DNA from 2 places in the Dorea longicatena genome. Region 2 is predicted to be linked to the other one. Evidence: a T-box and tRNA genes for the amino acid it is inferred to sense, from the RefSeq annotation. Region 2 holds a T-box; the other holds one or more tRNA genes.
The links. A T-box is a leader RNA that pairs with one kind of tRNA and senses whether it is charged. The one in region 2 lies ahead of tyrS (tyrosine--tRNA ligase), so its partner is inferred to be a tRNA-Tyr.
Positions count from the first base shown of each region.

Region 1: it encodes a tRNA-Tyr, which carries the amino acid that the T-box ahead of tyrS (tyrosine--tRNA ligase) is inferred to sense. The anticodon was not compared.

Region 1 covers NZ_CP102280.1:15,198-19,628, forward strand. Annotated here, with positions in the region: rRNA gene NQ508_RS00080 (23S ribosomal RNA) at 1-2,090, shown strand, start outside; tRNA gene NQ508_RS00085 (tRNA-Asp) at 2,165-2,238, shown strand; tRNA gene NQ508_RS00090 (tRNA-Val) at 2,246-2,318, shown strand; tRNA gene NQ508_RS00095 (tRNA-Tyr) at 2,336-2,417, shown strand; tRNA gene NQ508_RS00100 (tRNA-Thr) at 2,435-2,507, shown strand; tRNA gene NQ508_RS00105 (tRNA-Met) at 2,534-2,607, shown strand; tRNA gene NQ508_RS00110 (tRNA-Phe) at 2,631-2,703, shown strand; tRNA gene NQ508_RS00115 (tRNA-Lys) at 2,725-2,797, shown strand; gene NQ508_RS00120 (cation-translocating P-type ATPase) at 3,256-4,431, shown strand, end outside.
Region 2 covers NZ_CP102280.1:2,085,569-2,089,999, reverse strand. Annotated here, with positions in the region: gene nagA (N-acetylglucosamine-6-phosphate deacetylase) at 1-565, shown strand, start outside; gene NQ508_RS09955 (SGNH/GDSL hydrolase family protein) at 609-1,232, shown strand; T-box leader at 1,303-1,574, shown strand; gene tyrS (tyrosine--tRNA ligase) at 1,703-2,926, shown strand; gene NQ508_RS09945 (flavin reductase family protein) at 3,066-3,575, shown strand; gene NQ508_RS09940 (MATE family efflux transporter) at 3,582-4,431, shown strand, end outside.

The sequences.
Region 1 (4,431 bases), 850 kb from region 2:
TGTGGATAGGGGAGAAATTCCAATCGAACCCGGAGATAGCTGGTTCTCCTCGAAATAGCTTTAGGGCTAGCCTCATATAAGTCTTGCGGAGGTAGAGCACTGAATTTCCTAGGGGGCGTCAAAGCTTACCGAAGAATATCAAACTCCGAATGCCGTGTAGATGTTGTATGGGAGTCAGACTGTACGAGATAAGTTGGACAGTCAAAAGGGAAAGAGCCCAGACCTGCAGCTAAGGCCCCAAAATGTGTGTTAAGTGGAAAAGGATGTGGGATTTCAAAGACAACTAGGATGTTGGCTTAGAAGCAGCCATACATTCAAAGAGTGCGTAATAGCTCACTAGTCGAGAGGTCCTGCGCCGAAAATGTCCGGGGCTGAAACACACTGCCGAAGCTCAGGAATGTACCTAGTACATTGGTAGAGGAGCATTGTATACGGGACGAAGCAGTACCGATAAGGAGCTGTGGACTGTATAGAAGAGAGAATGCCGGAATGAGTAGCGAGAGGAAGGTGAGAATCCTTCCGGCCGAATATCTAAGGTTTCCAGAGTAAAGCTGATCTGCTCTGGGTAAGTCGGGGCCTAAGGCCAGGTCGAAAGACGTAACCGATGGACAACAGGTTGAAATTCCTGTACCTTAAGTAAACAGAACTGTGGGGACACGTGTGGAGAGCACAAGCCGGAAATGGAAAAGCCGGTGCAAGCGGGGTAGGAGTACAGTAGGCAAATCCGCTGTACAATCCGAAGACGTGATGCGGACCGAATTAAGAGTAGGGAAGTGTGTGAGCCATGCGTCAAGAAAAGCCGCTATTGTTTTACTTAAGCCCGTACCGTAAACCGACACAGGTGGATGAGGAGAGAATCCTAAGGCCGACGGGAGAAGCATTGTTAAGGAACTCGGCAAAATGACTCCGTAACTTCGGGAGAAGGAGTGCCAGCGAGAGCTGGCCGCAGAGAATTGGCCCAAGCAACTGTTTAGCAAAAACACAGGTCTATGCAAAACCGTAAGGTGAAGTATATGGGCTGACGCCTGCCCGGTGCTGGAAGGTTAAGAGGAGAGGTTAGCGGTAACGCGAAGCTTTGAATTTAAGCCCCAGTAAACGGCGGCCGTAACTATAACGGTCCTAAGGTAGCGAAATTCCTTGTCGGGTAAGTTCCGACCCGCACGAAAGGCGTAATGATTTGGGCACTGTCTCAACAATGCACCCGGTGAAATTGAAATACCAGTGAAGATGCTGGTTACCTGCGCCAGGACGGAAAGACCCCATGGAGCTTTACTCCAGCTTGATACTGGGATTCGGTATTGCATGTACAGGATAGGTGGGAGGCTAGGAAGTGATAACGCCAGTTGTCACGGAGCCGCTGTTGGGATACCACCCTTGCAGTATTGGATTTCTAACCAGCGACCATGAACTGGTCGGGGGACAATGTCAGGTGGGGAGTTTGACTGGGGCGGTCGCCTCCGAAAGGGTATCGGAGGCGCTCAAAGGTTCCCTCAGAATGGACGGAAACCATTCGAAGAGTGCAAAGGCAGAAGGGAGCTTGACTGCGACACCGACGGGTGGAGCAGGTACGAAAGTAGGACTTAGTGATCCGGTGGTATAAAGTGGGATTGCCATCGCTCAACGGATAAAAGCTACCCTGGGGATAACAGGCTTATCACTCCCAAGAGTTCACATCGACGGAGTGGTTTGGCACCTCGATGTCGGCTCATCGCATCCTGGGGCTGAAGTAGGTCCCAAGGGTTGGGCTGTTCGCCCATTAAAGCGGTACGCGAGCTGGGTTCAGAACGTCGTGAGACAGTTCGGTCCCTATCCGGCGTGGGCGTAGGATATTTGAGAGGAGCTGTCCTTAGTACGAGAGGACCGGGATGGACTGGCCGCTGGTGTATCTGTTGCATACCAAATGCATGGCAGAGTAGCCAAGCCGGGACGGGATAAACGCTGAAGGCATCTAAGCGTGAAGCCCCCCTCAAGATGAGATATCCCTACGTAAGTAGTAAGACCCCTTGAAGACGACGAGGTAGATAGGTCAGAGGTGGAAGTACAGTAATGTATGGAGCTGACTGATACTAATCGGTCGAGGGCATGACCAAGCAAGGTGATAGGTAGGATGAAAGAAAATATTTCTTGTATGCAGTTTTGAAGGTACATAGGTACAACAAAAGATGGCCCAGTGGCTCAGTTGGTTAGAGCGCCGCCCTGTCACGGCGGAGGTCGAGAGTTCGAGTCTCTTCTGGGTCGTTTGTATGGGATCATAGCTCAGCTGGGAGAGCATCTGCCTTACAAGCAGAGGGTCATAGGTTCGAGCCCTATTGGTCCCATCAAATAAAAAGAATATGGATGGATTCCCGAGTGGCCAAAGGGGACAGACTGTAAATCTGCTGCAAATTGCTTCGGTGGTTCGAATCCACCTCCATCCATTAGCCGTAAGGCACTCGCCGATGTGGCTCAATTGGCAGAGCAGCTGATTTGTAATCAGCAGGTTATCGGTTCGAGTCCGATCATCGGCTTTAAGTCACAAGACTTAATTTAATATCGCGGGGTGGAGCAGTCTGGAAGCTCGTCGGGCTCATAACCCGAAGGTCGTAGGTTCAAATCCTGCCCCCGCAACTCGCACAAAATATTGTGTGTATGCCCAGATAGCTCAGTCGGTAGAGCAGAGGATTGAAAATCCTCGTGTCACTGGTTCGATTCCGGTTCTGGGCATTTTCCTTGCGAAAGGAATAAGGGCGTGTAGCTCAGGTGGTAGAGCACTTGACTTTTAATCAAGTTGTCCGGGGTTCGAATCCCCGCACGCTCATGGAATGAGAGTGAAGTAGTATATAAGTACTACTTCTTTTTTTATTTAAAGAACTTGCCACCTACATGACCTGCCACTGGCAGCTCATTACGGATGCTTTGGCAACCGGTAGCTTTTCTTGCATACTTTGTTATTGAAATATATTGACATATTTTATTGAAGTGATTATATTATAATTAATAAGAGGGAGTAATCGGCATCTATATATTTCATAAAAGAGATATAAGAATGGAAGATATAGATGTTTACGATGACGTCAGTACGATGGCAAAAGAGCTATCCGTATCGTAATGAAATGATGAGACTTTTATTGCATAGTTTTTATGCAATAAAAGTCTCTTTTTTTATACCAAAGCAAAAGCATGTAATACAAGTTGACGGTGGCAGATTCTAGGTATACTTTCGATATATCAAAAATTAAAAAGGGTTATTGGCCAAAGAAAGAAAGGAGAACAAATATGCTGACAACAAAACAAGCAAGGGAGAATCAGGAAAAATATGGTTTCAATGAACTGGTAGAAGGGAAAAAGAAAAGTACCATGCAGATATTTCTGGAACAGTTTAAAGATTTTCTTGTTATCATATTGATCATATCTGCAGTGATTTCCGGTATCTTAGGAGATGCAGAAAGTGCGATTGTTATTTTTGTAGTAATTACGATGAATGCAATACTTGGAACGGTGCAGACCGTAAAGGCAGAACAATCGCTTAACAGTTTAAAACAGTTATCTGCTCCGGAAGCGAAAGTAGCAAGAGATGGAAATATTATTCAGATTCCGTCGAGAGAGGTGACGATTGGCGATGAAGTAATACTGGAGGCAGGGGATTGTATACCTGCAGATGGAAAACTTATAGAATGTGCAAGTCTGAAGGTAGATGAAAGTGCACTGACGGGAGAAAGCATAGCAGTTGAAAAGAATCTGGATGAAGTCGCAGTCGGAACAGCACTTGGCGATCAGACGAACAAAGTATTCTCCGGAAGTTTTGTTACGTATGGAAGAGGAAGATACGAAGTGACTGCAATCGGCATGAATACAGAAGTAGGAAAGATTGCAGATCTTATGAAGAATACATCAGAAAAGCGCACACCACTGCAGGTGAATCTTGATGACTTCGGAAAAAAATTGTCGATATTAATTCTGGTATTTTCAGGCATAATATTTGGGGTAAATGTATTTCAGGGAGAATCTATTGGTTCAGCGTTTATGTTTGCTGTTGCGCTGGCAGTTGCAGCGATACCGGAAGCTCTTAGTTCGATTGTGACGATTGTATTATCTTTTGGAACACAGAAGATGGCAAAAGAACATGCAATTATACGAAAACTGCAGGCGGTAGAAGGTCTTGGCAGTGTATCGATTGTCTGTTCGGATAAAACGGGGACACTGACGCAGAATAAGATGACAGTAGAGGATTATTATGTAAATGAAAAGAGAATACCGGCCGGAAAAATTAATCTGAAAAATGAAAATGAAAAACTGCTTTTGAGATTCAGTATCCTGTGTAATGATTCAACGAATACAGACGGACAGGAGATTGGTGATCCTACGGAAACGGCACTTATTAATCTCGGAAGTAATCTGGGAATCGAGATTATGCAGGTAAGGGAACGATATCCGAGATTGTCTGAGGTTCCA
Region 2 (4,431 bases):
ACATACGAATGCTGATTATGCACACGCAAAAGCAGCGTTTGATGCAGGTGCGAATCATGCGGTACATCTCTTTAATGCAATGCCTGCATTCACACACCGTGAACCGGGTGTAGTAGGTGCAGTATCAGATAGTGAACATGTAATGGCAGAAATTATCTGTGACGGTGTACATATCCACCCATCTATGGTAAGAGCAGCGTTCAAGATGATGGGAGCAGACCGCATGATCCTGATCAGTGACAGCATGCGTGCAACCGGAATGCCGGACGGACAGTATACACTTGGCGGTCTGGATGTAAAAGTAGTTGGAAATCATGCGACACTGGTATCTGACGGAGCACTTGCAGGATCAGTAACAAACCTTGCTGACTGCCTGCGTACAGTAGTTAAAAAGATGGAGATCCCACTTGAGACAGCTATTGCATGTGCGACGATCAATCCGGCTAAGAGTCTTGGAATTGAAGATACATATGGTTCGATCGCACCGGGAAAGAAAGCGAATATCGTATTATTAGACGAGAATTTGGAGCTTAAGATGGTAATTAAGGACGGACAGGAATTATAATTCATGCAATTTATAGTATAAGGCCATTTGGTGTTAAGGACAGATGAAAAAGATTATATTTTTAGGTGACAGTATTACAGATGCCAGTCATTGCTTTTTAGAAAATCCACTGGGAAACGGTTATGTGAATATGGTGGCTGAGAAGTTGAATGACAGTGGCGGCGGAAGGAAGAAGTACGACATTATGAATCGAGGACATGATGGATTCACGATTCATGGAGTGAAACGTATATTGGAGAAGGAATGCATTTTAAAACGACCGGATGTCGTAAGCATTCTGATAGGATGCAATGACGTCGGAGTTATGATGAATACAGGAAAGAGCCTGGAAGAACAGCAGTTTGAAGCCTGTTATGAAGCCATTGTGAAAGAAATTACAGAGCAATCGGATGCAAAGCTTATCTGTATGTCGCCATTTATAGTGCCATATCCCAGAATGTATGAAAACTGGATTCCGGGAATAAAACAGACAGAAAGAATCGAAAAAAAGATTGCAGAAAAATATCATGCGGACTTTCTTGCGCTTCAGGAGATGATAATATTGAAAGCAGAAAAAGCAGGATATGAGAGTGTTACAACGGATGGTATTCATCTGACAGAATATGGAAATGAAATAATTGCAGGAGCATGGCTGCAACTTTTTGAAAAAATAAAAGATGGAGATTAAAAATCATCTTGACAAAGTTCATCAAATCAGTTAGTCTTTAACACAGACAGGAAAATAATATACAGATATCACAAAGGCTTGGAAAAGAAGAAGTAGTGATTCACACACCCATACAGAAAGCTGCCGGTTGATGAGAGGCGCATGAAAGAGTGAAGAATGAATACGTCTTGGAGCTGCACACCGAAATGATACACGATAAGAATTATGAGTGTTTTCGAAAGTAGGCTGTGACGTCGGGCACACGTTATAGTGCAAAGGTCTGTGAACACGCAGACTGAATGAGGCTGAATACGCAGGTAATCAGCAAAATAAGGTGGTACCACGGTTAATATCGTCCTTATCCAATATTGATTGGATAAGGACTTTTTTTGACCAGTTATGTGGGAAAATCGCTTCCTGAAAAGCATATTTGCAAGCTGAAGTAAAGTGAGAATTCTGTAAATCATTAACATAATAAAAGGAGAATAAAAATGGGAATTTATGAAGAACTCGTTGCAAGAGGTCTGATCGCACAGGTAACAGACGAAGACAGGATCAAAGACTTGGTCAACAATGGAAAGGCTACATTCTACATCGGATTTGACCCGACAGCAGACAGCCTTCACGTAGGACATTTCATGGCACTGTGCTTGATGAAACGTCTGCAGGAAGCAGGAAACAAACCAATCGCACTGATCGGTGGAGGAACAGCTATGATCGGTGATCCATCCGGAAGAACAGATATGCGTCAGATGATGACACCGGAGACAATCCAGCACAACTGTGACTGCTTTAAGAAACAGATGAGTCGATTTATCGATTTCTCAGATGGAAAAGCATTGATGGTTAATAACGCTGACTGGCTGATGGGACTGAACTACATCGAAGTATTACGTGAAGTCGGAGCACATTTCTCCGTTAACCGTATGCTGACAGCAGAGTGCTACAAGCAGAGAATGGAAAAAGGACTCAGCTTTCTTGAGTTCAACTACATGATCATGCAGGCATATGACTTCTATGAGTTATACCAGAAATACGGATGTAACCTTGAGTTTGGCGGGGACGACCAGTGGAGCAACATGCTTGCAGGTACAGAACTGATCCGTCGTAAACTCGGAAAAGACGCTTCTGCTATGACGATCACACTGCTTCTGAACTCAGAAGGTAAAAAGATGGGTAAGACACAGAGCGGTGCTGTATGGCTTGATCCTAACAAGACATCACCATTCGAATTCTACCAGTACTGGAGAAATGTTGCAGATGCAGACGTGTTAAAATGCATCCGTATGCTGACATTCCTTCCATTAGAAGAGATCGACAAGATGGACAGCTGGGAAGGTGCACAGCTTAACACAGCAAAAGAGATTCTTGCATTCGAGCTTACAAAACTGGTTCACGGTGAAGAAGAAGCACAGAAGGCACAGGAGGCAGCAAGAGCATTATTCTCAACAGGTGCAGCAGCAGATATGCCAAAGACAGAACTGACAGAAGAAGACCTTACAGACGGTAACATCGATATCCTGACGATGTTAGTAAAATCAGGACTGACAGCTTCTAAGTCAGAAGCACGCCGTGCCGTACAGCAGGGTGGAGTATCTGTAGATGGTGAGAAGGTGACAGATGTATTCCAGACATTTGCCGGAGAAGCATTAAGTGGAGAAGGCGTAGTCCTGAAAAAGGGTAAGAAAAACTTCCGTAAAGTGTTAGTAAAGTAGTATAATTATAAAAGAATACAGTAAAATTGCAGGCAGTGAATACTCACTGTCTGTAATTCTAAAAGCAAAGATGTACTCTTGCTACTGTTTCATACTTAATTTTGTGAGAGTACATAAAGACGATAAGGAGGATATGGAAATGGCATTTAAAGAAGTAGCAATTGAAAGTCTGGAATTCAACCCATTCACAAAGATTTCAAAAGAGTGGATGCTGGTAACAGCAGGAGATGAAAAAAAGAGTAACACCATGACAGCAAGCTGGGGTGGTGTCGGAATCATGTGGGGAAAGAATATCGCAACTGCATATATCCGCCCACAGAGATACACGAAGAAATTCATGGATGAGACCGGTATGTACACGCTTTCTTTCCTGTCAGAAGATTACAGAAAAGCATTAAGCGTATGCGGATCTGTATCAGGAAAAGACGTAGAAGATAAATGGAAAGAAGCAGGCCTTCATCCATATGCGGTAGACGGAACAACTGCAGTTGAAGAAGCAGATCTGATCTTCGTATGCAAGACTCAGTATACACAGGATATGAAACCGGAATGTTTCGATGTTAAGGAAAATGATGATAAATGGTATCCGGATAAGGATTATCATACGATGTATATGGGCGAGATCGTGAAAGTATTGAAAAGAGTATAGCCAATCATGCAAAAGAAAATTGATTTGGTAAACGGACCTGTATTATCATCTCTTACCAGACTGGCTGTCCCGATCATGGCGACGTCATTGATCCAGATGGCGTACAATATGACCGACATGATCTGGATCGGCCGTATCGGAAGTTCGGCGGTAGCGTCTGTTGGGGCAGCAGGAATGTATATGTGGCTTTCCAACGGACTTGCCGCGCTTGCAAAAATGGGAGGGCAGGTTAATGTCGGACATGCACTTGGGGCATCTAATAGTGAAGAGGCCGCAGAATATGCATCCAACGCGTTACAGCTTACGTTGATTTTGGGGATTATTTATGGACTTGTCTGTATATTAGGGGCAAAACCACTGATTCATTTTTTCCATCTGAATCAGGCACAGGTGATCCGGGATGCCATATATTATCTTGAAATTACTTGCGGTCTTGTCTTGTTTTCCTTTTTAAATCAGACGTATACCGGATTATTTACGGCAATCGGTAACAGCAGGCCGGTATTTCTGGCAACAACGACCGGACTGGTTGTTAATATCGTCCTGGATCCGGTTCTGATTTTTGGAATCGGACCATTTCCGGTTCTTCGAGTGACAGGTGCAGCAATTGCTACGGTAACCGCGCAGATGATCGTTACAGTTATGTTTTTTATATTTGCGATGAAGGATACCGTACTTTTTCAATATGTAAGATATCTGAAGAAGCCGGATCTGCATCATCTGAAAGGAATTGTCAGAATCGGTTTTCCAACGTCTGTTCAGAGTATGCTGTTTACCGGAATATCGATGATCATTGCACGTCTGGTCGCGGGATATGGAGATGCGGCGGTGGCTGTCCAGAAAGTTGGTTCACAGA